3 regions of the Streptomyces sp. NPDC001231 genome follow, and region 2 is predicted to be linked to each of the others. Evidence: riboswitches for the same ligand, from Rfam matches in the RefSeq annotation. Region 2 holds a riboswitch; each other region holds the start of a gene.

Region 1 (9,752 bases), on a different contig from region 2:
CGGACTCGACCTGGACGCCGTGGTGCTCGTCGCGGACGCGCCGGGCCGGCTGCCGCGGCGGCTCGCCCAGCGGGTGAAGCCGATCGAGTCCGTGATCGACGTCTACCGCGTCCCGTGGGTGGAGGCCTGGCGGCTGGGCGACCTGAGCGGAACGCCGCCGCGGGAGAGTGAACCGCTGGCCCGTCTCACCGGGGCGGGGAGCGCGCGGTCGGTCCCTACGCCGTGATGTCCTTCGCCGTGAACCGTGCCCAGGCCGCCGAGCCGAACACCGCCGCGTACAGGGCCTGCAACTCCAGGTTCTTCACCAGGCCGTCCCAGTAGACCGGCTCGCGCATGAGGTCGGCGAAGGACAGCCAGTAGTGGGGGAAGAGGTACGGCTGGATCGCGTGCAGCTGGGGGATCTGGTCGACGATCTGAACGGTGATCAGCAGGCCCACGGTCGTGGCCATCGCGGCGATCCCGCTGTTGGTCAGTGTCGAGACGAACAGGCCGAGGGCGGCGAGTCCGATCAGGGACGCGGCGACGACGAGGGCGATCAGCAGCGCCCGGCCGAGTCCGTCGGCGAAGCTGATCCGCGTGCCCGAGATGGTCGTCAGATCGCCGAGCGGGAACAGCAGGGCGCCCACGATGAGCGCCGAGACGGCGACCACGAGGGTGGCGACCAGACAGAAGGCCATCGTCGTGGCGTATTTGGCGAGCAGCAGGCGAGTGCGGCCGGCGGGGGCGACCAGCAGATAGCGCAGGGTGCCCGCGTTCGCCTCCCCGGCGACGGCGTCGCCGGCGATCACGCCCACGGCCATCGGCAGGAAGAACGGCAGGGTGGCGGCCAGCGCGGTGAAGACCAGGAACAGCCCGTTGTTGGTGACCTGCGCGATGAACGCCGGACCCTCGCCGCCCCCGCCGCCGACGGACGAGCCGTCCCTCGTCTCGATCCTGACGGCCACCCCGACCAGGACCGGCACACCGGCCAGCACGCCCAGCAGCGCGAGGGTGCGCCAGCGCCGGAAGGTGGTCACCAGCTCGCTGCGCAGCAGCCCGAAGGTCCACAGCCCGCGCGGGGCGCGCACGCCCACGTCCGCGGCCTGCCTCGGCGACACCTCAGCCCGCGACATCGAAGCCCTCCCCCGTGAGTGCCACGAACGCGTCCTCCAGCGAGGCCCGTTCGACCCCGAAACCTCGTACGCGGACGCCCGCCGTCACCAGTGCGGCGTTCACGTCGGCGAGGTCGCGCTGCGGTGGGTCGCCGGACACCCGGTCCTCGCCCGCGACGACGTCGCCGGCGCCCTGTTCCTTCAGCACCCGGGCCGCCTCCCCCGTGTCGGGCGTGATCACCACCAGCCGGCCGCGCGCTCCGGCGGCCAGTTCCGCCACGGCTCCCTGGGTGATCAGCCGCCCCCGCGCCATGACCGCCGCGTGGGTGCACACCTGCTCGATCTCGTCCAGCAGATGGGAGGAGAGGAAGACGGTCGTGCCGTCGGAGGCCAACTCCCGGACCAGGGAGCGGATCTCGCGCATGCCCTGCGGGTCGAGACCGTTGGTCGGCTCGTCCAGGACGAGCAGTCTGCGCGGCTGGAGCAGCGCGGCTGCCAGCCCCAGGCGCTGTTTCATGCCCAGGGAGTAGGCCTTGGCCTTCTTGCCCGCCGCGGCCGTCAGGCCCACCCGGTCCAGGGCGGCGGCGACCCGGGCGCGCCGCGTGCGGGGGTCGGCGGTCGGGTCGGCGGCGTCGTAGCGCAGCAGGTTGTCCCGGCCGGACAGGAAGCCGTACAGGGCCGGGCCCTCGATGAGCGCGCCGACCTGCGGGAGCACGGTGCGCGAGGACCGGGGCATGGGGCGCCCCAGCACGCGCGCCGTGCCGGAGGTGGGCTCGATGAGCCCCATCAGCATGCGGATGGTGGTGGTCTTGCCCGAGCCGTTCGGGCCGAGGAAGCCGAAGACGCTGCCCGCCGGGACGGTCAGGTCGAGACCGTCGACGGCGAGCTGTCCGCCGCGGTAGCGCTTGGTGAGCCCGCGCGTGTGGATGACGCTGTCATCCCCCTCGTCCATCGGCTCCCTCGATTCCTCGTGCCCGTCGTGTCCTTACTGCCCGGTGTTCGCCGCCTTCACCAGTGTGTCCTTGGTGACGGCGCCGACGTACACCTTGCCGTCGTCCGTGATCAGCGCGTTGACCAGGCGGGTGGAGAAGACCGTGCCCTTGCCGAACTTGCCGTTGACCTGGTCGCCGAGCGAGCCGAGGAACCCGCTCAGGTCGCCCTTGCCGGAGGACGACGGGATGCCGCCCTTGTTGCCGGTGTCGATCACGGCGATGGAGTTCCAGCCCTTGCCGAGGACCTTCGGGCCGTTCTCGGCCGGGTCCTTGTGCGACGCGCCGGGCTCGTGGAACTGCCGGTCCGGGCCGGCCTTCCGCTCGGCGCCCTGCCCGGCGTCCTTCGCGGCGTCCTTCTCCTCGGTGACCTTCGCGCCCTTGGGGGGCGTGAAGTCGAAGGTCGAGGCGGCCGGCTTGGCGAAGCTGACCTGGGTGAAGCCCGCGTCCACCACGGCGGCGCCGCCGCTCGCCGGGGTGAGCGTGAACTTCAGCGGCAGCCCGGTCCTGGCGTCCACCGCGATGCTGATCGCACCGACCGTGGTGCCGGAGGCGTGCTTCGGCTCGATGACCAGCTTGTAGGCGTCGCGGCCGGCGACTTGCGCGGTGCCGTCGACCTTCACCGAGGTGGTGTCGTCGACCGCCTTCAGGGCCTCGTCGGCGAAGTCCTTGGGCGTGGCGGGGACCTCGTCCCGGTGCTTCTCGCCGCCGTCGGCCGCGGTGCCGTGGAAGACCTCGTTCGACTTGCTGTCGTAGCCCCAGACGTCCTTGCCGTTGTGGATGAGGCTGTACTCGGCGGCGCTCTCGATCAGCGAGACCTTCTGCCGGTCCTCGCCGTCGGCGGCGACGCGCAGGGTGTGCGTTCCGGAGGCCAGTTCGGGCAACTTTGACGTCGGGTCTGCCGACGAACCGTCACCACCCCCAACCGCGCCGGAGGCCAGGCCGCTCTCCAGGCCGCCGAGGTTCGGCAGGCCCAGGTCGGTGCTGACCTTGACCGTGCCGGACAGCTGCTGGACGTCCGACTTGGCGATCTTCTCGATGAGTTGCTGTGCGGTGATCTTCGGCAGGTCGGGGTCGCCGGACGCGGCGAGCGCGGGGACGAGCCCGATGGTCGCCGCCGCCACCCCCACCACCGTGACCGGGACGACGTAGCGCGCGGCCTTGCGGCGCCCCGTGCTCAGGTCGTCGGCTTCGGATTCGTTCGGTGCCATGTGTGCCCTACCTCCGTCATCGGCGGCGGCTGTCCTTCTGCACTGGGGTGTCACCCTCAGCCGCCATTCTCACCCAGATCGGTGAGGAGTGGTGTGGTCCGTGGTTTCCATCTGACCAAATCGGCGGGGCGGAAGCGTCAGACCCCGGAGCCAACTCCGTGTACGCCTGCGGTATGACACACAAAGGGCGACGCCTCCCCCACCCCGTAGGGGTAGACGTGGGGAGCGCCGCTCGAAGGGGCCGCCCGGCGGGGGCGGCCGGTGAGGTCGCGGAACCGGACGGGCGTCAGCCGGCCCGGTGCACCACCGCGTCGCACAGCTGAAGCAGTGCGGCCTTCGCCTCGCACTCCCGCAGCGGCGCCAGCGCGGCCCGCGCCTCCTCGGCGTAGCGCACGGTGTCCCGGCGGGCCTGCTCCAGCGCCGGGTGCGCCCGCAGTGCCGCCAGCGCCTCCGCGTGCCGCGCGTCGTCGCTCAGGTCGGAGTCCAGCAGCTCGCACAGGGCGATGTCCTCGGCCAGCCCCAGCCGGGCCGCGCGCTCGCGCAGCCGCAGCACCGGCAGGGTGGCGATGCCCTCGCGCAGATCGGTGCCGGGCGTCTTGCCCGACTCGTGCGAGTCGGAGGCGATGTCCAGGACGTCGTCCGCCAGCTGGAAGGCGACGCCCAGCCGCTCGCCGTACTGCGTCAGCACGTCCACGACCGTCTCGTCGGCGCCGGACATCATCGCGCCGAACCGGCACGACACCGCCACCAGCGACCCGGTCTTGCCGCCCAGCACGTCCAGGTAGTGGTCGACCGGGTCCCGGCCGTCCTGCGGGCCCGCCGTCTCCAGGATCTGCCCGGTGACCAGCCGCTCGAACGCCACGGCCTGCACCCGCACGGCCTCCGGGCCGAGGTCGGCGAGGATCTGCGAGGCGCGGGCGAAGAGGAAGTCGCCGGTCAGGACCGCGACCGAGTTGCCCCAGCGGGTGTTGGCACTGGCCACCCCGCGGCGCACGGCGGCCTCGTCCATCACGTCGTCGTGGTACAGCGTCGCCAGGTGGGTCAGCTCCACCACCACGGCCGAGGGCACGATCCCCGGCGCGTACGGATCCCCGAACCGGGACGCGAGCATCACGAGCAGTGGCCGGAACCGCTTCCCGCCCGCCCTGACGAGATGCTGGGCGGCGCCCGTGATGAACGGGACCTCACTCTTGGTGGCTTCGAGCAGCCCTTCCTCGACAGCCGCCAATCCGGCCTGGACATCGGCTTCGAGAGCCTGGTCCCGCACGCTCAGCCCGAATGGCCCGACGACGGTCACGAGGGGTCTCCTGTCTGCTGGTGTCTGCTGGGGATTACACGGTTTGTCGATAGGTCGCTGCCCTCACTCAAGTCAGCGTATCCGGTCACGTTTCGATCACCGATATCGCCCACCTATACGGGCCAGGCCACTTCACCCGACGTGACCACCATCACGTGTCGGCCACATGGCCCACGCACACTCACACATGAAGTCCGATTCACCCCTATTGGGGTTTCAATTCTCTTTAGTGGTATTTGCTCTTCGGTCGACCGAGCCGTGACTTGGGACACACCCCCTTCCGTCCGCACCATCTCTCACATTCCTCCACATTTCCTTTACGCCCAGCCGAGTTGAGCCTTGGCAGGTGCAAAGGATCAAGCACCACATACCCCCCAGACCAAGGTCAAACAGGACGATGTGTGATTCCGGCACTTGTTCGGGACATGTGCTCTCGCATACGTTCCCGGCACCGACGGGCGGACGCCGAATCCTGCCGCCGCCCGTAATCCCAACGACCCAATGAACCACGGCAGGAGCGGGGGACCCAGGTAAGTCGCCGGGCCGGGCGTCGTACGTACCGCGTACACCGCACCGGAACGGCTAGGGGTGAAGCCGCGCCCTTCAAGGCGCGGCCGGGCACCTCCCAGCCCGAACCCGACAGCTCACCTCGCAGGCGACGGAGAGGAATTCCCCCATGCCTGCAAACGGTCAGCGCCGCTCTTCCCGCACCGCCCGCCTCGTCCGCGCCCTCGCCGTCACCGGCACGGGCGCAGCCGTCCTCGCCGTGCCGCTGCTCGGCGCCACGACCGCGTCCGCGGCGACCCCGGCCACCGTCCGGACGGCCGCGAGCTTCGGCTACTCGAACAACCTCGACGGCTGGATCCGGGCCTCCCTGGCGATCATGGCGGAGAAGGGCATCCCGGGCTCCTACAACGGGATCCACCGCAACATCATCCGCGAGTCCTCCGGCAACCCGCGCGCCATCAACCTCTGGGACTCCAACGCCAAGAAGGGCATCCCTTCCAAGGGGCTGCTCCAGGTCATCGACCCGACCTTCCGGGCCTACCACGTGAACGGCACGTCCTGGGACATCTACGACCCGGTCGCCAACATCACCGCCGCCTGCAACTACGCGGCCAAGCGGTACGGCTCCATCGACAACGTCTTCGGCGCGTACTGACCGGACCGCGGCCGGCGCACAGACCGGCTAGTGCTGTGACCGGAAAGGTTTGCCGGGAAGCTCGCGGCGTCCGGTGCTGGGGGCACCTCCCACGCCGTTCGGGCAGTGGGGGAGCATCGCACAGCGGAGCATGACCCGCGGTACTGGACGTACTCGGGTGATGCGACAACGCGGCTGGGGGTCCCCCTGCTCGAAGAGCTTGGGGGAGCCGTGCCGGGCGTCGCGAGCCGGTGAACCTTTCGGGTCACAGCACTAGACAAACAGTCGTTCGAGGACGACGGCGATGCCGTCGTCCTCGTTCGACGTCGTGACCTCGTCGGCCACCGCCTTGAGCTCGGGGTGGGCGTTGGCCATCGCGACCCCGCGGGCGGCCCACTGGAACATCGGGATGTCGTTCGGCATGTCGCCGAAGGCGAGGGCGCTCTCGCGGCCCAGTCCCAGGTGTCCGGCGGCCAGTGCCAGTCCGGTCGCCTTGGTGATGCCGCATGGCTGGAGTTCGACGGTCCCGGGGCCCGACATGGTGACCGTGGCGAGGGAACCCACCGCGCCGCGGGCCGCCTCCGCCAGCTCGTCGTCGGACAGCACCGGGTGACGCAGCAGCACCTTGCTGATGGGCGCGCGCCACAGGTCGTCGCGCCGATCGACCCGTACGGCGGGCAGCGCCAGGTGCGGCATGAGATACCCCGGCTCGATGAGGGTGAGCCCCTCGACCCCGTCCTGGTCGACCGCGGCGTACACCTCCCCCACCTCGGCCTCGATCTTGCCGAGCGCGGTCTCGGCCTCCTCCCGGTCCAGGGTGACCGACCACAGCAGGCGGTCGCTGCCGGCGTCGTAGAGCTGTGCGCCCTGCCCGCACACCGCGAGCCCCGTGGTGCCGAGGACGTCGAGCAGTTCCCGCACTCTCGGTGCCGGCCGGCCGGTCACCACGAGGTGCCTGGCACCGGCGGCCGCCGCCCCCGCGAGCGCGGCGAGGGACCGTTCGGACACGGTGTGGTCGCCGCGCAGCAGCGTCCCGTCCAGGTCGGTGGCGATGAGGGCATATGCGAGGGCGGCCATGATCAGAGAATACGGATGCCCCGGCCCGCCGACTCGACCGGAGCCGGACGACCGCGACGGCCACCGTGCTCCCGGCTCCCTTCATTCAACTCCCTTACCGATGAGGGAGCTTCGGCACCGCGGACGAGGTGGCCCTCAACCGTGCGCCACCGCAAGGTGTGCGGCCAGCCGCGGCGAGGCGTACTCCGTGCCGCACACGAACCGCATCACCGGCCCGTACGAGGCCGCCGCCGGCAACCCCGTGAAGTAGAGGCCGGGTACCGAGGAGACGTAGCCTGCGCCGAGCCTCGGGGCGCCACGGCTGACCGCGAGTCCGGTGCGCAGCTCGTGGCCGAGGAAGCCCATCGCGGCGATGTCGACGCGGTAGCCGGTGGCCGCCATGACGTGGTCCGCCTCCAGTTCCCGGCTCTCGCCCGCGAGGGTGCGCACCGTCAGTACCGGACGCCCGCCCGTGACCTCGGCGCGCACGATGCCGCTCACCTCGTGGACCGGTACCGCCGACTCGAAGCGTTCGCGCAGCCACCAGGCGCCGAGCGGGCCGAGGACCCGGCGGACCAGATGGTGGCGGACCCCGGCCGGGAGGTACCGGAAGGGCTGCGGGTGGTAGCTCAGCGCCCACAGCGACCAGGCGCGGCCGAACGGCGACTCGGGCCGGAACCTCGGCTGCTCCCAGGGCGGGGCGCCGAAGGCGACCGCGCCTCGGCCCCGCGCCACCACCCGCACCCGCGCGCCGGCCTCCGCCGCGAGCACCGCCGTCTCCAGCGCGGACTGGCCGGCGCCGACGACGATCAGCTCCTTCCCGGCGAACCGGCCGAGGTCGTGGTGCTGGGAGCTGTGCGAGAGCGGCCCGGTGGGCGTGGGGCCGTCCGGCACCGCCGCGGCCAGCTCCGGCGGCAGATGGGACAGGCCCGACAAGCCCGTCGCCACCACGACCGCTCGGGCGGTGAACTGCTCCCCGGAGTCCGGCTTCAGCTCGAAGCCGCCGCCCGGCCGCCGGTCGACCGACACCACCCGCACCCCCTCCAGCTCGGGCACCAGCCTGCGCTGGAACCACTCGCCGTAGGCGATGAAGGTCTCCACCGGGATGATGTCCTCGTCGGTCACCAGCGGTCCGATGCCGGCCGCGGCGCAGTAGTCGGCGAGGGTGTGGCCGCGCTGCGGGCAGTCGATGCCGGAGGCGGCCGGGGTCGACTTCAGCAGCATCCCGGCGGGCATGTGGTCGCGCCAGGCGACCATGGGCTCTCCGAAGACGCGGACCGGGATGCCCCGGGCGCGCAGATGGGCGGCGGTGGACAGGCCGAACGGCCCGGCACCGATGACTGCCACCGGTTGGTTCACGAAGTCCCTCCCCAGGACGCACTCACGTCACTTCGTGGGCCGGCTCGGGCGGCGGGACGGGCCGCCCGCACACGGTCGTGCTCCGCCCTAACCGGTCGTGCCGCCGCGGCGGTTGGTCCGCCACAGCTGATAGAGATGCCGGGCGCCCGGCCGCACGAAGCGGGCGAGCATCGTGAGGAACGGCAGCGGGTCGTCGCCCGCGAGCCAGGCCAGCTCCGTGCCGCTCGCCCTCGCCGGCGCGTGCGGCGTGGTGTAGCCGCTGCGGCGGTAGGCGAGCAGGGCGGGCAGGTCGATGTTCTCCACGACGTACCGGTGGCCGACGCGCTGCTCGCCCTCCGGGACGGGCCGCCCGGTCAGGTCGAGGTGCATGGCACGGACGACGTCCACGCCCGACTCGCTCTCGAAGAGGCGGAACTGCGCGCCCATGCGCGGATTGAAGTCGAGGAGCTTGTACTGCCCGTCGCGCCGGTCGAAACGCAGGTCGAGGTCGACGATGCCGGTGAAGCCGATCTGCTTGATGAACCGCGCGGCGAGGTCGGCGAGTTCCGGGTTGTCGACGACGTACGCGTTCGCCGTCATGCCCGCGTGCGGCGGCCAGGAGCGGACCTTGACGCCGGTGAACATCGCGAGCGGGACCGAGTTCCGGTCGAAGTAGGCGTGCACGATCCAGTCCTCGGCCTCCTCCCGCGGCAGATACTCCTGGAGGATCACGCCCGGCCGCTCGCCCCAGTCCCGGGCCAGGGCCAGCAGGCCCTCGCGGCTGTTGATCCTCGTGGTGCCGTTCACCGCGGGGCTGCTGCGCCGGACGAACGCCTCGCGGTTCTTGGCCACCACCGGGAAGCGGGCCTTCTCGGCGAACGCCACGATGTCGTCGTACGACTGCGGGAAGGCGGCCGTGGGGCTCGGAATGCCGTGCTCCACGCACAGTTCGTGCAGGCCCTGCTTGCTGGCCAGGCGCCGCGGCAGACCGGGGGCGACGGGCGGGAAGAGGAAGTGGCCTTCGAGTTCGCCCTGGTGCTCGGCGATCAGGACGGCGGCCTCCTCGTCGGTGGGCACCAGGACGGTGGGCCGGCCGATGCGGCGGCCGATCCGCAGCAGGCCCTCCACCAGACGGTCCGCGCCCTCCGTGCCCCTGGTCGGCCAGACGAACGCGCGTTTGAGATAACGGGACGAGGCCGCCGGTGTGTAGGCGTCCTCGGTGATCGCGTACATCGGCACGCCCAGACGGCCGAGGCTGCGGATCGCGCCCACCCCGCCGTGGTGCAGCGGGTAGTCGCCGAACTTCACGATCAGGCCCGGGACCTCACGGTCGGCCCGGAAAGGCACACTGACGGCATTCCTGGCCACGGGTCCCCCCACGTGTCCCCCCTATGGAGCGGACCCACCCCGTCCGCGTCCCCAGAGGACGCTAAGCCGGAATTGCCCCCTCCCACAAGGCCAATTCGGACATTGCAAACTCTTTAGACACTGCCCAAGACATGCGACGCCCCCGTAACGTGTGGCCCGATCACATGGAATTCCGGAAAGGAAGGCAGTACCCATGCCCCCCTTCGAGGTCCCCGAGGGCGACCCCTTCGGTCCGCACAACCTTCCCTACGGCGTCTTCTC
Region 2 (9,752 bases):
CCCGCTGTCTGGGACACTCGTTTCCATGCCTGGTGCCAGACAAGACGATTCCAAGCCATGGCGGTCCATGCGGCTTGCCGCCTGGATCTTTCCCGTGGACATCGACGGTCGGCAACGAGAGTCGTGGTCCGAGTGGACGAACTGGCGGATATTCACGCTGCTCCTCTCGGGGCCGTTCATGGTGCTTGTTGCGTTCACTGGCCTAGGCCCCGGAGTGACTTGGTGGGAACGAGGCGGTCTTGCTGCGGTCGGCGCCGCCCTATCGGCGATCTTGGTTCGCGCGGTGATCGGGTACAGGCGGCTGACAGCCTCAAATCGGCAGGGGCCGAAGACGTAGCAGCAGGCCGTCGTCGACCTCTGCCGGCGCCCCCACTGCCCTTACAAGTCGCCCCGAGTCCCAGCCGGTCAAACTTCAGTGGCAGGAAACAACCGCTCGTCAAAGTTCGGTGGCAAACGGTCAAGGTTCAGTGGCACCGGACACCGGGCTCCGCGATCATTGCGGGACAGCCGTTAGACGTACCGCGCGGTTCCTACGGATTACATATCCGCTGCGCACCCAATTGCCGCAGGTCAAGCGGGCTATGGTCACGGGGTGGGCACAGCAGCAGGCACGCAAAAGGGCCCGGCCGGATCACTCCGACCGGGCCCCTCAACTTGACCGCCCGGGAGCTCCATCGTGCGATGCTGTGGCGGTTCCGACTGGGGAGGATGCGATGACGGATAGGCCGCTGACACACAAGCAGGCGCTCGCCGCAGTGATTCAGGCTCTGGGTGGCACGTGGGACACACAGCGCGCTGTGCTGGCTCTACGTGTTGCCGGGCACGAGGCGAAGGACCAGGAGGCCGTGGAGAAGGCGGCCCGTACCAATCTCCGCGCCCTGGCCGACGACGGCGTCATCGTGAGACCGGATCCCGGCGAGGCCGTGTACCGGCTGGCGTGACCGCAACACACTGAAGCCCCCTGCACGGCCCCAACGCGGGTCGCGCAGGGGGCGTTTCGTTATGCCGTCACTCGGCTGGAGGCGGCACGGCGATCACGAACACGCCCTTCCCCTGCACGCCCTGCACCAGGCCCTCAGCCGCCAGCAACTCCAGCGCACTCTTGATAGTCCGCCTCGACACCACGCCGCCGGTCTCGACTTCCAGCTCGGACTGTGACGGCAGGCGCCGGCCGACCGGGATCTCACCGCGCCGGATGCGGTCGCGCAGCGCGTTGGCGAGCTGCACGTACATCGGCGTCATGGCGTCCCGGTCAAGCTCGATCATGCTGTGACCGTAAGAGCGCATCCCCACTGGAGATAGATTGAGCTAGTCCGTCTGAGGACGTACTAAGACGTACTAAGTTGCCGTACAGTCCCATACAAGAGGCCCCCGCGGCCGGTCAGGGCCCGGGGGTATGGCCAACGCTGTATGGGAGCGCCGACAAACATGGCAGAGCCCGCGCGCGGGCACCGCGCGTCGAACACCGTGCAGAACATCCCATGGTCCCAGGCGGAAACGGACGCGTACCGCGCCCTGCTCGACCACACGGGCGGCACCGAGACGACCGGCCCGTGCCCCGGCTGCAACAGCCCCGAACGTGACTGCGAGACCGGCAAGGCGCTGCGTAGGGCGCTCCGCGACGCCACCCGCGCCCGTCGTGACCCAAGCGCGCGGGAAGGGGGCCGATGACCGCCCGGACCCGACCTCAGCAGCTCACGCTCGCCGCCGCCCGCGCGCAGGCCGCTACCAGCGCGCTGCGGACGGGCGGCGGGTACTGCGCCATGGTGCACCCCACCGGGCCGCCCGGATCGTGCACCCGCCACCCGGGGCACCCGGGCCACCATCGGGATTGGTACCAGCGGGAAACGCCGTTGGGCCCGTACCTGGATTGGACTGACGCCGAGTACGTGTGAGACTGCCCGCCCCTGCGCCGACGGGGCGGGCGCGGCAGGACACGAAGCGGCCCCGACTTTCGAGCCGGGGCCGCTTTCGCACATCGTGGCCGGAGCCTTCTCAGCTACCCGGTTCTCGCTGGCGCCACGCGCCGATTGCAGTGGTTCGGAGTTGCGCCTGCTCAGATTCGGGATGCCTGCCATCGGCACGAACAGTGTCCATGGCGATCAAGCGGAAGTTTCGTCTGGCACTGTTGGCAGCATCGTGGGCTCTGCGTAGCTCGTCTGCAAAGTCCCGTTCCTCGGGCTGCACACCAGCCTCGTCCTGGAGCCACGAAACGGCGATGTGGGTCATCTCCGCGAGCGCAGCGGCCAGGTCAGCTGCGGCTAGAGCTACTTCTTCCGGGCCCTCCAGAATGACTTGCTCGTAGGCAGTGCTGCTGGTCAGGTCAATACCTCTGAGACGCTCCAGGGCGACCTCGCGACGCGGTGGAGCGGAGGACATTGCATCGGACACCCACCACAGTGCTTCCAATCGCGCAGAGACTTCAGCTGCGTACGTGGCGTACGCCTGCCGACGAGGCTCCCGCAGCTGAGTTGCAAGATCAGCGCGTATCTGCCGTTCCGCCTGTCGCTCCTGTGCTGCCAGTTGCAACTTCGTCTGAGACCGGGCGAGGAACCCGGTTATGCCTGCTGCGACGGCACCCCCACACGCTCCGACTACCGCACCAAGAATTCCTGCCAGCGCTGCATCCATGTGCGCATTCTGGAGCCTCAACGTACCCAGCGTGCTTGCAAGTTCACGAGAGGTCGGTGGAACGGCTTTGGCTGGGAGTTGCTTTGGTGCGAGTGATCACGGCTCATTACGCTGGCCCGCGGATCGGGCAGGGTTGTGAGCCTGCCCGATAGTGCGCGATGTTGGGTCGTGGCTTTCGCATCTGGACGTACTGCATCTGTAGTGCTCGGCGCGGTGGCGTCACACCGTCTCGGCGTCCTCGGTACGACCGTCTACCGACTGGGTATGACCCGCGGCCGGGCGACTGTCCGACGGAGCTGCGCCGGGTGCGTCGAGGGGCCGCTGGCCTGCGTCATACCGGCGCACCATGCAGTGCGTGATGTCCGGCATCACGCCCTCGGGGATCCGCCCGGACTCCCACGTGTTCCGGTACGCGCCAGCCACGATGGACACCGCGGTGCGCACCGCGTCGGACAGCGTCATACCGGTGCGGAGCATCACCGCCAGGTCGTCATACAGGTGCGCGTCGACCTTCACGGACAGGGCCTTGCCCGGCTTCGGAGGGGTGCTCACCGGCCCTCACCGCCCCGAGTGCTGCGCTCGTGCTCGAGGAACGCGGCGACCGCGGCGAACTGCGCGTCGACGGAGCGGCGGACGGCCTCCCGCTTCGCAGCCTCGGCCTCCTCGGCGGGCAGCTTGCCGCGGAGGTAGTCGACGTTCCAGGCGATGTCTCGCGGGTCCTCGGCGAGCGCGGCCGTGGCGACGGTGCGGGCCTCGGCGGCGCGGTCGAGGATGCGACGGTCGTAGTCGGGGGTGTCGTAGGGGAGGGCGAGTGCGTCGAGGACGACCGCGAGCAAGTCGCGGACGGCGTCCGGGGTACGGTCCTGCATGGGTCTGAGCTCCTTGTACCGGAGGGGTTCGGATCAAGGCCCCGTTCGGCGTTGCAGTCGCCGCGGCGGGGCCGTCGTCGTGTCGGCGGCGCGGTGGTCACGTGGTCACGGGAGTGGTCACGGATGCGCCGTACTGAGCCGACACGGGCCGGTACGGGGTGGCGGAGCCCTAGCGTGCTGAGCTGGGGAAACAGAGCGCGTCGTCATCCGGCATCACCGGGCGACACGTCCTGACCCGTATTTTTAATCCATTGGTTGTGGGTTCGAGTCCCACAGGGCCTACGGCCGCAGGAGGAGGGCAGTCCCCTCCGACCTGCTCCGCAGCGCCCGGTTCGGCTTCGGTCGGTCCGGGCGCTGCGGCGTCTTCGCGGCCCGGGGCGCGGCGTGGGTCAGGCTGTGGGCCTTGGGGTTCTCCAGGTGGTCTGGAGGGCGGCGCCCACCTGGTCCCCCGTTCTGCGCCCGAGGGTGAGGGAGCCGTCGGATTCCAGGCGGGGGGCGTGGCCGAGCGGGGAGCCGTACTCGAAGCGGCAGTCGCTCAGGTGGAGCAGGCCGACGAGTTGTGCGCGCACCGCCTCCACCACCGCGTCGGGTGAGGTCGCCTCCCTGGCCGGCTGGGCCGCGTGGTCGCCGTCCTGGTGGCCGTGTTCGAGTCGGTGCACCGCACGTACCGGCGCATCGGCGCGGCCCCGCACCTCGGCGAAGTCCCCGCACGGCCGGAGCCGTGCCACAGGGTCGTCGTCGTTCCCGTCGGCGCCGTGAACCTGCTCACCAGCGAGGCCATCAGCGCCGCGCTGTCACTGGGTGACGAGGTCCGCGCCGTCAGCGTCGTGCACCCCGAGGACCGTGACGCCCCCTCCGCCGACGAGGTCCACGCCGCCTGGAACGCCTGGCGGCCCGGTGTCCCCCGCACCGTGCTGCACAGCCGCACCCGTTCCCTGCCCCGGCCCTTCGTCGACCATCTGCGCGCGCTGGCCGCCCAGGAGCGGCAGGACCGGATCGTGGTCCTCATCCCGGAGATGCACCTGCCCAGGCCCTGGCAGCGGCTTCTGCAGAACCAGCGTGGTGCCGTCCTGGACCGCGCCATCCGCCGCCACACCGATGCCGTCATCTGCCGCCTCCGGTTCCGCATCCACCTCGGTCACTGACCCTCACCGACCGGCGGCGGCCCACCCGCTTCGCGTGCGCGGCTCCGCCACGGTGGGGCCCCGCCCGCGATCGGCGGGGTCGGTCACACTGGAGCCAGTCCGCCGCCGAGAGAGAGGGCGTCGATGCCCCACCCGTACGTCCTGCTGTCCGCCGCCGTCTCGCTCGACGGCTACCTGGACGACACCGGTCCCGAGCGCCTGCTGCTCTCCAGCCCCGCCGACTTCGACCGGGTCGACGAGGTGCGGGCGTCGGCCGACGCGATCTTGATCGGGGCCGGCACCCTGCGGGCCGACAACCCGCGGCTGCTGGTGAACTCTCCGGCGCGGCGGGCCGCCCGCCGCGCCGCCGGGAAGCCGGAGTACCCGCTGAAGGTCGCGGTCAGCGCCTCCGGCGAGCTGGACCCCGGGGCGCCCTTCTGGCACACCGGCGGCGAGAAGGTCCTCTACACGACCGACGAGGGCGCGCTGCGGCTGCGGCGTACGGGCCTGGCCGCCGATGTCGTGCCGCTGGGCGCCGAACTCGGCTGGCCCCGGCTGCTCGAGCACCTGCACGACGTACGCGGGGTGCGCCGGCTCATGGTCGAGGGCGGCGGGACCGTCCACACACAACTGCTCCAGCAGCAGCTCGCGGACGAGGTGCAGCTCGTGCTCGCCCCTCTGTTCGTGGGGGACGCGGACGCGCCCCGGCTGTTCGGGCCCGGGACCTACCAGGGCGGGCGGCTGCGGCTGGTGGAGACGCGGACCATCGAGGACGTCGTCCTCGTGCGCTACGAGCCCACCGCCCCCGGCACCGCCGGCCGCGCCGTGCCCGCGGACCGGCACTGGCTCCGGCTCGCCTGCGAACTGGCGGCCCAGTGCCCGCCGTCCCGGACCGCGTTCAGCGTGGGCGCCGTGGTGGTCGCCGCCGACGGGACCGAACTCGCCCGCGGGTACTCGCGGGAGGGCGGCGACCCGGTCGTGCACGCGGAGGAGGCGGCGCTGGCCAAGGTCGACCCGGCGGATCCGCGGCTGCCGGACGCCACGGTGTACAGCAGCCTGGAGCCGTGCGCCCGCCGCGCCTCCCGGCCGCGTCCGTGCGCCCGGCTGATTCTGGACGCCGGGGTGCGACGGGTGGTGACGGCGTGGCGGGAGCCGGACACGTTCGTCGAGGGCGCCGACGGGACCGGGGTGCTGGCGGCCGGTGGCGCGGACGTCGTCGTGGTGCCGGAGTTCGAGGAGCGGGCCATGGAACCGAACCGCCATCTGCTCGGCTGAACGGGGCCCCGTCGCACGGCCGGGAACCGTGTGACGAATGGTGGAAGGTGAGGTGGGTGCGAGCAGCCTTCCGGATGGCATATACTGGTGTCACAACGACGCGGGGTGGAGCAGCTCGGTAGCTCGCTGGGCTCATAACCCAGAGGTCGCAGGTTCAAATCCTGTCCCCGCTACTGAAGGCTCAGGGCCGGAATCCGATCAATGGATTCCGGCCCTGAGTGTTTCACGGGCACGCGTCTCTCCTTGAGGCGCAGTCAACTCGCCCGGTTTTCGGTGGTCATGGACCGTAAGGTCGCGCCGGAAGGTTTAGTGATCAAGCCGAACGGCTTGGAATCCGAGCCCCGAGTCTATTAACGTTCGATAACGCAGCACGGTCGTCCCAGCCGTCACAAGAGGCGGCTCCGTGCACGCACGCCGAATCCCGCAAGGGAACCGGGGAACCACCAACTTGGGGTGAATCGAGCGTAACCGCCGTGTACTCACGGCTTGTTTACGCGCGTAGGAGACCTTCCCGCTCCGAACCCGTCAGCTAACCCGGTAGGCGAGACGGAAGGAAAGGAGTGCGCCTTCGTGGCGTCCAACCCGCCTGTCCCGGAAGCCCCGTTCGCGCCGAGCCGGCAGCACGGAGAGACCTTCGGCTACGACAGCCGCCGCGCCGACGAGGGCCCCTGGGAGGAGTGGAACCCCACCGCGGAGTCCATCCGTCCCGTGCGCGGTCGGCACCGCGTCGCCAAGCAGCGCGGCGGCGGACTCGCCCGCAGTTCCACCGTTCTCGGTGTCGGCGTCATCGCCGCGGTCGGCGCGGGCGGCATGGCGAGCGCCAACAGCGGCAAGCCGCCGGTGTCCATCTCGCTGCCCGACCTGCCCTCCGTGGGCTCCCTGTTCGAGGACTCCGACGCCGCCCCCGCGGGCTCGTCGACCGCGCTCAGTGGCGTCGGCCTGACCACCGCCGAGGCCGAGGACGGCACCTCGGACGCCGGCGAGGTGCTGCGCAACCGGATCATGGCGCAGGCCGAGCAGCAGCAGGTCCAGATCGAGGCCAAGGCCCAGGCTGATGCCGAGGCCGCCGTCGCCAAGAAGGCCGCCGAGGAGGCGGCGAAGGCGCGGGAGACGGCCGAGGCCAAGGCCGCCGCCGAGAAGAAGAAGGCGGAGGAGGAGGCCAAGCGGAAGGCCGAGGAGGCCGCGAGGAAGGCCGAGGAGGCCCGGCTGGCCGAGCTGGCCAGGCAGTACGCGCTGCCCACCTCCTCGTACACGCTCACCTCCACCTTCGGCCAGGCCGGTTCCATGTGGTCCTCCGGCTACCACACCGGCCTCGACTTCGCCGCGCCCACGGGCACCCTGCTCAAGGCGATCCACACCGGCACCATCACCGAGGCCGGCTGGGCCGGCTCCTACGGCTACCGCACGATCCTCACCCTCGAGGACGGCACCGAGCTGTGGTACTGCCACCAGTCGTCGATCAGCGTCAGCGTCGGCCAGAAGGTCAGCACGGGCGACGTGATCGGCCGCGTGGGCGCCACGGGCAACGTCACGGGGCCCCACCTCCACCTGGAGGTCCACCCGGGCGGCCAGTCCACCGGAATCGACCCGCTGGCGTGGCTGCGCGGCAAGGGCATCACCCCCTGACGGACATGGACCGGTCTCACCCCTGACGAGCCTGTGAGAGCGGTTTGCGCAACCTTTGCGGCCGGATGCGGCCCGGCCCGGAATGGGTCGCTCCGGCGCGGTTGTTGATGTTGGGCATGACTTCTCTACGCAAACTGGGTTCGTCCGATCTCGAGGTCTTCCCGCTCGCCCTCGGCGGCAACGTCTTCGGCTGGACCGCCGACCAGGAGCAGTCCTTCGCCGTCCTCGACGCCTACACGGCCGCCGGAGGCAACTTCGTCGACACCGCCGACTCCTACTCCGCGTGGGTGGAGGGCAACCAGGGCGGCGAGTCCGAGACGATCATCGGCAAGTGGATCAAGGAGCGCGGCAACCGCTCCGACGTCGTCATCGCCACCAAGGTCAGCCAGCACCCCGACTACCAGGGTCTGAGCGCCGCGAACATCAAGGCCGCGGCCGACGCCTCCCTCAGGCGCCTGGGCACGGACCACATCGACCTGTACTACACGCACTTCGACCAGCCGGAAGTCCCCGTCGAGGAGATCATCGGCGCGCTCGACGAGCTGGTCAGGGCGGGCAAGGTGCGGCACATCGCCGCCTCCAACATCTCCGCCGAGCGCCTCCAGGAGTCCCTGGACTTCTCCGACCGCGAGGGTCTGGCCCGCTACGTGGTGCTCCAGCCGCACTACAACCTGGTCTCGCGCGACACCTACGAGGGCGGGCTGGAGAACGTCGCCGAGCGGTCCGGCCTGGCCGCCGTTCCGTACTACGCGCTCGCCTCCGGCTTCCTGACCGGCAAGTACCGGCCCGGTACGACGGTGGACAGCGCGCGGGCGCAGGGCGCGGCCAAGCACCTCGAGACCGAGCGCGGCCGCGAGGTCCTCACGGCCCTGGACGAGGTCGCCCGGGCCCATGACGCCGAGGTCGCCACGGTGGCCCTGGCCTGGCTCGCCGCGCAGCCGACGGTGACCGCCCCGATCGCCTCGGCGCGGACGGTGGAACAGCTCCCGGCACTGCTCGGGGTCGCGGAGCTGCGGCTGACGGAGGAGGAGCTCGGGAAGCTGACGCGGGCGTCGGCGTAACTCCCGTCCCCGGCCGCTACGGCTGCGTCCGGTACGGGTTGTACGAGGGATACGGCGCCGCCGGTCCGTACGACCCGTACCCCAGCGGCCGGGGGTGCACTCCGTACACCCCGTACCCCGGCCAGGGGGGCGCGGCCATGGGCGTCGTCATCCTGGCCGCGTGGTCCAGCGCGGGCTGCGCCACCTCCCGCCTGCGCCACAGCTCGTGCAGCAGCTCCCGCTCCCGTACGGCGAAGTCGGCGCCAGCCCGCCCCAGGCGCCCGCGGTGCCGGAGGAACGCCAGCGAGGTCGCGTACGCCTCGTACTGGGCGACCGTGCGCGCCGCCGTCCTGCCGAGGTGGCGCCGGGCGTGGTCGCGGGCCAGTCTGCGCGCCCGCATGGAGGCCAGGGCGAACGGTTCGGCCGGAGTCAGCCATCCGGCGGCGGTGTACGCGGGCAGCTCCTCGCGCACGGTCCTCAGCTCGCGCTGCCGGGTCCAGACGACCAGCCAGGTCAGCAGCCCGAACGCGGGCACCATGAAGGCGGCGTACACCGCGAAGAAGCCGTACTCGCCGAAGGTCGCCGAGCCGTTCCACAGGGCGTGCATGCCCATCGCGAGCAGCAGCCCGGCCGGTGGCGGCAGCAGGCGGCGCAGGCGGATGTTCCCGGACATCGCGGCGATGCCGAAGCCGATGCCGGTGAGCACGGTGAACATCGGGTGCGCGAACGGCGACATGATGACGCGGACGAAGAAGGTCGCAGCGGTGACGGAGGCGATGCCCCGGTCACCGGTGAGCTGGTCGGTGCCGAAGGCGTTGCCGAGGTAGAGGATGTTCTCGGTGAACGCGAAGCCGGTCGCGGTCACCCCGGCGATGACGACCCCGTCGACGATGCCCGTGAAGTCGCGTCTGCGGAAGAGGAAGACCAGCAGGACGGCGGCGGCCTTCGCGGACTCCTCCACGACCGGCGCTATCACGGTCGCGCCCAGGGTGTCCGCGCTCGCGGGATCGGCGGTCGCCGTGGCGATCCAGTGGGTGGCGAAGCTGTTGGCGACGATCGCGATCAGGGCCGCCGCGCAGGCGCCCCAGGCGAAGGCGAACACCAGGTTCCGCCAGGGGCCGGGCTCGACCCGGTCCAGCCAGCGGAAGGCGGCCGTCAGCAGCGGTACGGGCAGCACCGCGAGCCCG
Region 3 (9,752 bases), on a different contig from region 2:
CGCGTCGGCCCGCCCAGCAGCGAGGCGCCGCAGCTCTCCGGGCGCGGCGGCAGGGCGGCCCCCTGGGCCACGGTCACGTGCCAGCGGCGTCCGTCGGTATGGGCGACGGTGACCTCCCAGCACGGCGCCGGGCCGTCGGTGGCCACGTCGTCGGTGCGCACGACGCTCAACGCGTCCGCCCGGTACTCGCCCGCCGTCTCCCGTACCGCCAGTTCCGCGGCCTGTCCCGGCCGTTCCCAGGCCGTGCGGCCCCGGCAGCCGTCGAGGACCACCCGGCCCTCGCCCACGCTGTGCAGGACCTCCTTGACGGCGTGGGCCTCGGCCCGGCCGTAGGCGTATCCGAACGGCAGCACGAGCAGGGTCGGCGAGAAGCGGTGGCCGCCCAGGTGGGTGATCTCCCAGACGTCCTGGACCCCGGAGGCGGAGAGTTCGGCCGCGAGGGGGCGGCCGAGCAGGGCGCAGCACTGGTCCCGCTTGCCGTTGGTGCACACCAGCGCGAGCGGATCGCCTGTGTGGGGCCCGCCCTGGAGTGCGGCGTCGAAGGTGTGGTGGTCACCCTTGCCCAGGGCGGCGAAGTCGAGGTCCAGCAGGTGTTCCGGGTCGGCGGTCATAGCGGCGCGCAGCCATACGTTTCCCGGGACCGTGTGTGCCGCGTACACATGCCGTACGGACTGGGAGTGGCGGTCGGCGTGCCGCCCGGGTCGGCGGATGAGCGCGATCCGGACGCCGGTGCCCCGCGCCGCGCGCTCCAGCGCACGCCCGAGTGCGGGGTCCAGGTGGCTCGAAGTGAGTGCCTTGGCACCCCAGGGGCCGGGCTGTTCCAGCAGCAGCCATGTCGTCGCCGTGGCCGCGGTGGCGGCCATCGGCTCGTCGAGCTGCCTGGAGGCGGTCGAGCACGTACTCACGCAGGTGAGCCTAACCTGACTCGAGCCGGATCGAGTTCCAGCCGTCGGAGTGTTCTCCTCCGGATGTCGCCGGGGCGGCGGTTCCGGCAGCCGTGATGCGTACGGCTCGTATCCTTGGTCGGCATTCCATCCTCGTACGCGCACCGGGCCGTGAGCCGGTGCACGCGTCGGCATGAGAGAGGTCGCACGGTGAGTCAGCCGAGCCGTTACCCGAGTCCGAGTCGCAGCGCGGCGCAGATCCCGGTCGTGGTGCTCGCCGGATTTCTCGGCTCGGGGAAGACCACGCTCCTCAACCATCTGCTGCACCGCGGCGGCGGCAGCCGCATCGGCGCGATCGTCAACGACTTCGGGGCCGTCGAGATCGACGCCATGGCGGTCGCGGGAGCCCTCGGGGACTCCACCGTCTCCCTCGGCAACGGGTGCCTGTGCTGCGCGGTCGACGCCAGCGAACTCGACGTGTACCTCGACCGGTTGACGAGTCCGGCCGCCGGTGTCGACGTCGTCGTCATCGAGGCCAGCGGACTGGCCGAACCCCAGGAACTCGTCCGCATGGTGCTGGCGAGCGAGAACCCCAGGGTCGTCTACGGCGGGCTCGTCGAGGTCGTCGACGCCGCCGAGTTCGGCGACACCCGCGCGAGGCATCCCGAGATCGACCGGCATCTGGCGCTCGCCGACCTCGTCGTGGTCAACAAGACCGACCGGACCGCCGACGGCGAGGAGGTGCTCGGACTCGTACGGTCCCTGGTCGACGGGGCCGCCGTCGTCCCGGCCTCGTACGGCAGGGTGGACCCCGAGTTCCTCTTCGACTGCCGGCCGAGCGAGGAGCGGGTGGGACAGCTCTCCTTCGACGACCTGCACGTGCCCGACGCGGACGACGCCCACGACCACCACGCCGGGCATCTGCACGCCGGCTACGACAGCCTCTCCTTCGTCTCCGACGTGCCGCTCGATCCCCGCCGGCTGATGCGGTTCCTGGACAGCCGCCCCGACGGGCTCTACCGGATCAAGGGATACGTCGGCTTCGGCCCGTACGACGCGCGCAACCGCTACGCCGTGCACGCCGTCGGGCGCTTCCTGCGCTTCTACCCCGAGCCCTGGCCGGACGGCGAGCCCCGCCTCACCCAGCTCGTGCTCATCGGTTCCGGCATCGACGCTGGCGCCCTCGGCAAGGAACTGGAGGCGTGCAAGCAGGACGCCCCGCACGCCGACGAGCACGGCATGTGGGGCGTCCTGCGCTACGTACGGGACCCCGAGGGACACGACCCCGAGGACCCGGACCTCCCGGACCCGGATCCGGCGGACCCGGACCCTGCGGAACTGCCGGCCTAGACGGGCCCGGCGACCACCGCCACCGTCTTCGGCAGCGACACGCCCGAGCCGTCACGGCGCGGGTCGACCTCCGGGAGTTCGGCCGGGCTGCCGTTCTTCTGGGCGGCCAGGACCGGGGTGGGACCCGCCCAGGCGAAGGCCAGGCAGTCCTCGCCCTTCAGGAACCGCTGGCAGCGCACGCCGCCGGTGGCGCGGCCCTTGCGCGGGTACTGGTCGAACGGCGTGACCTTGCCCGTCGTCTGCACGGAGTCGTCCAGCGTGCCGCGCGAGCCGGCCACGGTGAAGACGATCGCGTCCGCGGCCGGATCGACGGCCGTGAACGAGATGACCTTGGCGCCCTCCGCGAGCTTGATGCCGGCCATGCCGCCGGCCGCGCGGCCCTGCGGGCGGACCTGGGAGGCCTGGTAGCGCAGGAGCTGGCCGTCGTCCGTGATGAAGACCAGGTCCTCCTCGCCGGTGCGCAGCTCGGCGGCGCCGACGATCCGGTCACCCTCCTTGAGCGTGATGACCTCCAACTCCTCCTTGTTGGATGGGTAGTCGGGGACGACCCGCTTGACGACGCCCTGTTCGGTGCCGAGCGCCAGGCCCGGCGACGACTCGTCCAGCGTGGTCAGGCAGACCGCGGTCTCGTCGTCCTCCAGGGAGACGAACTCCGCCAGCGGCGCGCCACCGGCGAGGTTCGGCGCCGACGTCGTCTCCGGCAACTGCGGCAGGTCGACGACGTTCACGCGGAGCAGGCGGCCCCCCGACGTCACCACGCCCACCTCGCCCCGGGCGGTCGCCGGGACCGCCGAGACGATCACGTCGTGCTTCTGCCGCTTGCCACCCCCGCCCCGCGCGAACGGGTCGCCGTTCGCCGTGCGGGCCATCAGGCCGGTCGAGGACAGCAGGACGCGGCACGGGTCGTCCGCCACCTGCAACGGCACCACGGCGGCCGGGGTGTCGCTCGCCTCCAGCAGCATCGTGCGCCGCGGAGTGCCGAACTTCTTGGCGACCGCGGCCAGCTCGGCCGAGACCAGCTTGCGCAGCTCCGCGTCGGACTCCAGAATCCGGGTCAGCTCCTCGATCTCCGCGACGAGCCTGGCCTTCTCCGCCTCCAGCTCGATGCGGTCGAACTTGGTCAGACGGCGCAGCGGGGTGTCGAGGATGTACTGCGTCTGCACCTCGCTCAGCGAGAAGCGCCGCATCAGGCGCTCCTTGGCCTGCGCGGAGTTGTCACTGGAGCGGATCAGACGGATGACCTCGTCGATGTCCACCAGCGCGGTGAGCAGGCCCTCGACCAGGTGCAGCCGGTCGCGCCGCTTGGTCCGGCGGTACTCGCTGCGGCGCCGTACGACGTCGAAGCGGTGGTCGAGGTAGACCTCCAGCAGCTCCTTCAGGCCGAGCGTGAGGGGCTGGCCGTCGACCAGGGCGACGTTGTTGATGCCGAAGGACTCCTCCATCGGCGTCAGCTTGTAGAGCTGCTCCAGGACGGCCTCCGGCACGAAGCCGTTCTTGATCTCGATGACCAGGCGCAGTCCGTGCTCGCGGTCGGTGAGGTCCTTGACGTCGGCGATCCCCTGGACCTTCTTCGAACCGACCAGGTCCTTGATCTTGGCGATCACCTTCTCCGGGCCCACGGAGAAGGGCAGCTCGGTGACGATCAGCCCCTTGCGGCGCGCGGTCACGGTCTCCACCGAGACCGTCGCGCGGATCTTGAAGGTGCCGCGGCCGGTCTCGTAGGCGTCCCTGATCCCGGACAGGCCGACGATCCGGCCGCCGGTGGGCAGGTCCGGACCCGGGACGTGCCGCATCAGGGCGTCCAGGTCCGCGTTGGGGTGGCGGATCAGGTGGCGGGCGGCCGCGATGACCTCGTTGAGGTTGTGCGGGGGCATGTTCGTGGCCATGCCGACGGCGATGCCCGAGGAGCCGTTCACCAGCAGGTTCGGGAAGGCGGCCGGCAGGGCCACCGGCTCCTGCTCCTGGCCGTCGTAGTTGGGGGCGAAGTCGACGGTGTCCTCGTCGATGGACTCCGTCATCAGACTCGTGGCCTCGGCCATCCGGCACTCGGTGTACCGCATGGCGGCCGGCGGGTCGTCGTTGCCCAGCGAGCCGAAGTTGCCGTGGCCGTCGACGAGCGGGACACGCATCGAGAAGGGCTGGGCCAGGCGCACCAGGGCGTCGTAGATCGACGCGTCGCCGTGCGGGTGCAGCTTGCCCATGACCTCGCCGACGACGCGCGCGCACTTCACGTAGCCGCGGTCGGGGCGAAGCCCCATCTCGTTCATCTGGTAGACGATGCGGCGGTGCACCGGCTTGAGTCCGTCCCGGGCGTCCGGCAGGGCGCGAGAGTAGATGACCGAGTACGCGTACTCGAGGAAGGAGCCCTGCATCTCGTCGACGACGTCGATGTCGAGGATCCTCTCCTCGTACGAATCGTCGGGCGGCGGGGTCTTCGTGCTGCGGCGGGCCATCGCTGCCGGCTCCTTGCTGAAGCGTGACGGGATCTGACGCGGACCATTGTGGACCGCGCGACCGACAACGCGGACCACGCCCCGTCCCACAGGGCCGTTCCGCGACCCCGTCGCGCCTCCGGGGCCCTCCCGCCGTCGGCTGCCGCGCCCTTGTCCGTCCCGTGGCCTCTGAGGGCGGTGGTGCTTCTGTGGCGCGTGCGAAGCCCCGTCGCGTCCCGTTCGCGCCCCGTTCGCGTCCCGCCCTGCCTCCCCGCCGCCCTGCCGCCGTGGCGCGTGGCTTTCCGTCTCGCTCTCGGCGTACGGGTCGTGGGAACTTCGCCAGGGATCCGCACGCTTGCATACAGTGGCAGGACCGGCAGGAAAAGGGCGGTTCGCAGACCGCCACCGCGATCGAAGGGACGTACATGCCCATGGGTCACACGGCCGCAGCCGAGGCAGACTCCGGCGGCCTGACAGCGACCGAGCACCGCCTGGCCAACGGCCTGCGCGTGGTGCTCTCCGAGGACCACCTGACCCCGGTCGCGGCGGTGTGCCTCTGGTACGACGTCGGCTCGCGCCACGAGGTCAAGGGGCGTACCGGCCTGGCTCACCTTTTCGAGCACCTGATGTTCCAGGGCTCCGCCCAGGTCAAGGGCAACGGCCACTTCGAGCTGGTGCAGGGCGCGGGCGGCTCGCTCAACGGCACCACCAGCTTCGAGCGCACCAACTACTTCGAGACCATGCCCGCCCACCAGCTGGAGCTCGCCCTCTGGCTGGAGGCCGACCGCATGGGCTCCCTGCTCGCGGCGCTGGACGACGAGTCCATGGAGAACCAGCGGGACGTCGTCAAGAACGAGCGCCGCCAGCGCTACGACAACGTCCCCTATGGCACCGCCTTCGAGCGGCTGACCGCCCTCGCCTACCCGGAGGGCCACCCGTACCACCACACGCCGATCGGGTCGATGGCGGACCTGGACGCGGCCACCCTGGAGGACGCGCGCGCGTTCTTCCGCACGTACTACGCGCCCAACAACGCCGTCCTGTCGGTCGTCGGTGACATCGACCCGCAGCAGACGCTCGCCTGGATCGAGAAGTACTTCGGCTCGATCTCGTCCCACGACGGCAAGCCCGAGCCCCGTGACGGCTCCCTGCCCGAGGTCATCGGCGAGCAGTTGCGCGAGGTCGTCGAGGAGGAGGTCCCGGCCCGCGCCCTGATGGCCGCCTACCGGCTCCCGCACGACGGCACGCGCGCGTGCGACGCGGCCGATCTGGCGCTCACCATCCTCGGCGGCGGCGAGTCCTCCCGGCTCTACAACCGGCTGGTGCGCCGCGACCGTACGGCCGTCGCGGCCGGCTTCGGACTGCTGCGGCTGGCCGGCGCGCCCTCCCTGGGCTGGCTGGACGTGAAGACCTCCGGCGACGTCGAGGTCCCCGTCATCGAGTCGGCCATCGACGAGGAGCTCGCCCGGTTCGCCGAACAGGGCCCGACGGCCGAGGAGATGGAGCGCGCCCAGGCCCAACTGGAGCGCGAGTGGCTGGACCGTCTCGGCACCGTCGCCGGCCGCGCCGACGAACTGTGCCGCTACGCCGTCCTGTTCGGCGACCCGCAGCTCGCCCTGACCGCCGTCAAGCGCGTCCTGGAGGTGACGCCCGAGGAGGTCCAGGAGGCCGCCAAGTCCCGCCTGCGCCCCGACAACCGCGCGGTGCTCGTCTACGAGCCGACCGCCGCCGACGTGCAGGACGACGACCGGGGCGCGGACGCCGCGGCCACCGACGAGACCGAGGAGGCGGCGAAGTGACCGAGCTCGCCACGATGGAGTTCCACCCCCAGCCCCGGGCCGGCGCGGCCAAGCCGTGGGCGTTCCCCGCGCCCGAGCGCGGGACGCTGGACAACGGCCTGACGGTGCTGCGCTGTCACCGCCCCGGCCAGCAGGTCGTCGCCGTGGAGGTGCTGCTGGACGCGCCCCTGGAGGCGGAGCCGGCCGGCCTGGACGGCGTCGCCACGATCATGGCGCGGGCCTTCTCCGAGGGCACCGACAAGCACTCCGCCGAGGAGTTCGCCGCCGAGCTGGAGCGCGCGGGCGCCACCCTCGACTCGCACGCCGACCATCCCGGCGTACGGCTGAGCCTGGAGGTCCCGGCCTCCCGTCTGGCCAAGGGGCTCGGCCTGCTGTCCGACGCCCTCAGGGCGCCCGCGTTCGCCGACTCCGAGGTCGAGCGGCTGGTGCGCAACCGGCTCGACGAGATCCCGCACGAGCTGGCCAACCCGGCCCGCCGCGCCGCCAAGGAGCTGTCCAAGGAGCTCTTCCCGGCCGGCTCGCGCATGTCGCGTCCGCGCCAGGGCACCGAGGAGACGGTCGGCACCATCGACTCCGCGGCCGTCCGCTCCTTCTACGCCCGGCACGTGCGCCCGGCCACGGCCACCGCCGTGGTCGTCGGCGACCTCACCGGCGTCGACCTCGACGAGCTGCTGGGCCGGACCCTGGGCGCCTGGACCGGCTCGCCCGCCAAGCCGCGGCCAGTGCCGCCGGTGACCGCGGACGACACCGGCCGCGTGGTCATCGTGGACCGGCCCGGCGCCGTGCAGACGCAACTGCTCATCGGCCGGATCGGCCCCGACCGGCACGACCGCGTGTGGGCCGCCCAGGTGCTCGGCACCTACTGCCTCGGCGGCACGCTCACCTCCCGCCTGGACCGCGTCCTGCGCGAGGAGAAGGGCTACACCTACGGGGTGCGGGCGTTCGGCCAGGTGCTGCGCTCGGCCCCCGACGGGTCGGGCGCCGCGATGCTCGCCATCAGCGGCTCGGTCGACACCCCGAACACCGGCCCGGCCCTGGACGACCTGTTCACGGTGCTGCGCAAGCTCGCCGCCGAGGGCCTCACCGACGCCGAGCGGGACGTCGCCGTGCAGAACCTCGTCGGCGTGGCACCGCTGAAGTACGAGACGGCCGCCGCCGTGGCCGGCACGCTCGCCGACCAGGTCGAGCAGCACCTGCCCGACGACTACCAGGCGACGCTCTATCAGCAGCTCGCCGCGACCGGCACGGTGGAGGCGACCGCGGCGGTCGTCAACGCGTTCCCGGTGGACCGGCTGGTGACGGTCCTCGTCGGTGACGCGGCGCAGATCAAGGAGCCGGTCGAGGCCCTGGGTGCCGGCCGGGTCATCGTCGTCGCGGCCGAGTAGAGGCACCACCTCGTTGCCGCCGCCGTCGCACGCGCGACGAACGGCACACGCGCGCGTGGGGCCCTGGTGACCGAAGCGTCACCAGGGCCCCACGATGTCCGAATTGAGGGGGAGGTTGCCTGTCTGCCCTGTGGTATGCGCTACAAAACATCTGATCCGTTTGGGAATTGAAAGCGGCCCCGTTTAGCGTCGGTCCGGCTGTTCGTCGGGCAGTGCGCCGCGTCCGCGGCACCGGACAGCCATCGCCGAGTCCCCGTACGGCGTGAGCCAGGGGAGCCGGGGACCCACCGTCCCTGGGGTGAATCGGACACCCGCGCACGCCGCGAGGGGGCCGTAGGAGACCTTCCTGCTCCGAACCCGTCAGCTAACCCGGTAGGCGACAGGGAAGGAAAGGACCCACGTCCCCATGGCGTTCACCCGCGCTGCCGGGAAGCACCGCCGGCCGAGCCGGATGCACCGCACCACCGCCCGCGCGGCGGGCGTCGCGGCCCTGGCCACCACCGGCGTCATCGGCACCCTCGCCGCCCCGGCCCTCGCCGCGGAGGACCCCGCTCCCGAGGACACCGGCCTCACCCCGGTCGTCACGATCGGTGACAGCGTCGCCGAGAAGATCGACGCCCAGGCCGTCGCCCAGCACAGGGCCGCCGCGCGCAAGCAGGCCGAGGAGGCCGCGCGCAAGAAGGCCGCGGAGCGGGCCGCGAAGGAGCGCGAGGCCAAGGCGCGCGCCGCCCGCGAGGCAGAGCGCAAGCGTCTCAACGCCTTCGTGACGCCGATCCTCGACTCCTACGTATCGACCGGCTACCGCACCGGTGGCTCCCTGTGGTCCTCCGGCACCCACACCGGCATCGACTTCCACGCCGCGAGCGGCACCACCGTCCACGCGGTCGGCATCGGCACCGTCGTCGAGACCGGCTGGGGCGGGGCGTACGGCAACCAGGTCGTGATCAGGATGGCCGACGGCATGTACACCCAGTACGGGCACCTGTCGTCCATCGGGGTCTCGGTGGGCCAGCAGGTCATCCCGGGCCAGCGGATCGGCCTGTCCGGCGCGACCGGCAACGTCACCGGACCGCACCTGCACTTCGAGGCCCGTACGTCCCCGGACTACGGCTCCGACGTCGACCCCGTGGCCTACCTCCGCAAGCACGGCGTCGACGTCTGACCCGCCGCGCCGGCGCACCGCCCGGCGTGCCACGCGACACTTCCGAAGCCCCGGCTCCCGAGCCGGGGCTTGCGGTGTACCCCGCCGTGTTCCGTTCCGGTGTTCCGGGAGTCCGCCGGGCACACCGAAGCCGTGCCGCCCGGTCCGGGCGGCACGGCTTCGGCGCTGGACCGGTCCTGCCGGTCAGACGGTCTCGGGAAGCTCCCCGAGCCCCTCGGCGACCAGCTTGGCCAGCCGGTCCAGCGCGGCGTCCGCGCCGTCGGCGTCGGAGGCCAGGACGACCTCTTCGCCGCCCTCGGCGCCGAGGCCGAGCACGGCCAGCATGGAGGCCGCGTTGACGGGCGTCCCGTCGGCCTTGGCGATCGTCACGGGGATGCCTGAGGCCGTGGCGGCCCGGACGAAGATGGAGGCGGGGCGGGCGTGGAGGCCCTCGGCCCAGCCGACGTTGACGCGGCGCTCAGCCATGTGTTGCTGCCCTTCAGGTGATCAGGGTTGTCTAGACCAGTTTTCCACACGTGGAGCGAGCCCGGAGCGGGGGTGTGCGCCGCTCCGGGTGGCGTCGGACCGCGGCCTCGGTCCGACGTGTGTCCTCCACAGACTGCCTCGCGCCGGTGTCGGACGCGAGCCGTACGCTGGGCCCCATGCAGACCTCGCCGGACCGGCACGAGTACCCCGCCCACTGGGAGGCCGACGTGGTGCTGCGCGACGGTGGCACCGCACGGATCCGCCCCATCACCGCC

What was found. Region 2 has a riboswitch for cyclic di-AMP ahead of ACFY3J_RS36995 (M23 family metallopeptidase). Riboswitches for the same ligand answer to the same signal wherever they lie in the genome.
Region 1: it holds a riboswitch for cyclic di-AMP, as region 2 does, so the genes downstream of both, ACFY3J_RS15800 (transglycosylase SLT domain-containing protein) here and ACFY3J_RS36995 (M23 family metallopeptidase) in region 2, are expected to answer to the same signal.
Region 3: it holds a riboswitch for cyclic di-AMP, as region 2 does, so the genes downstream of both, ACFY3J_RS16930 (M23 family metallopeptidase) here and ACFY3J_RS36995 (M23 family metallopeptidase) in region 2, are expected to answer to the same signal.

The regions. Positions count from the first base shown of each region.
Region 1 covers NZ_JBIAXS010000011.1:122,303-132,054, reverse strand. The annotation lists gene ACFY3J_RS15825 (DUF6668 family protein) at 1-226, shown strand, start outside; gene ACFY3J_RS15820 (ABC transporter permease) at 216-1,112, opposite strand; gene ACFY3J_RS15815 (ABC transporter ATP-binding protein) at 1,099-2,043, opposite strand; gene ACFY3J_RS15810 (outer membrane lipoprotein carrier protein LolA) at 2,077-3,291, opposite strand; gene ACFY3J_RS15805 (polyprenyl synthetase family protein) at 3,578-4,588, opposite strand; cyclic di-AMP (ydaO/yuaA leader) riboswitch at 5,074-5,259, shown strand; gene ACFY3J_RS15800 (transglycosylase SLT domain-containing protein) at 5,265-5,750, shown strand; gene ACFY3J_RS15795 (HAD family hydrolase) at 6,003-6,809, opposite strand; gene ACFY3J_RS15790 (FAD-dependent oxidoreductase) at 6,942-8,144, opposite strand; gene ACFY3J_RS15785 (ATP-grasp domain-containing protein) at 8,232-9,470, opposite strand; gene fahA (fumarylacetoacetase) at 9,685-9,752, shown strand, end outside.
Region 2 covers NZ_JBIAXS010000050.1:15,721-25,472, reverse strand. The annotation lists gene ACFY3J_RS37045 (hypothetical protein) at 714-941, shown strand; gene ACFY3J_RS37040 (GntR family transcriptional regulator) at 1,009-1,266, opposite strand; gene ACFY3J_RS37035 (hypothetical protein) at 1,429-1,671, shown strand; gene ACFY3J_RS37030 (hypothetical protein) at 1,996-2,631, opposite strand; gene ACFY3J_RS37025 (hypothetical protein) at 2,851-3,183, opposite strand; gene ACFY3J_RS37020 (hypothetical protein) at 3,180-3,500, opposite strand; gene ACFY3J_RS37015 (hypothetical protein) at 3,890-4,159, opposite strand; gene ACFY3J_RS37010 (hypothetical protein) at 4,142-4,645, shown strand; gene ACFY3J_RS37005 (dihydrofolate reductase family protein) at 4,769-5,899, shown strand; tRNA gene ACFY3J_RS37000 (tRNA-Met) at 5,999-6,072, shown strand; cyclic di-AMP (ydaO/yuaA leader) riboswitch at 6,302-6,458, shown strand; gene ACFY3J_RS36995 (M23 family metallopeptidase) at 6,470-7,525, shown strand; gene ACFY3J_RS36990 (aldo/keto reductase) at 7,642-8,586, shown strand; gene ACFY3J_RS36985 (PrsW family intramembrane metalloprotease) at 8,603-9,752, opposite strand, start outside.
Region 3 covers NZ_JBIAXS010000012.1:113,989-123,740, reverse strand. The annotation lists gene ACFY3J_RS16955 (sucrase ferredoxin) at 1-905, opposite strand, end outside; gene ACFY3J_RS16950 (CobW family GTP-binding protein) at 1,095-2,234, shown strand; gene ACFY3J_RS16945 (DNA topoisomerase (ATP-hydrolyzing) subunit A) at 2,231-4,687, opposite strand; gene ACFY3J_RS16940 (M16 family metallopeptidase) at 5,092-6,465, shown strand; gene ACFY3J_RS16935 (M16 family metallopeptidase) at 6,462-7,850, shown strand; cyclic di-AMP (ydaO/yuaA leader) riboswitch at 8,084-8,244, shown strand; gene ACFY3J_RS16930 (M23 family metallopeptidase) at 8,257-9,012, shown strand; gene ACFY3J_RS16925 (HPr family phosphocarrier protein) at 9,196-9,477, opposite strand; gene ACFY3J_RS16920 (GNAT family N-acetyltransferase) at 9,654-9,752, shown strand, end outside.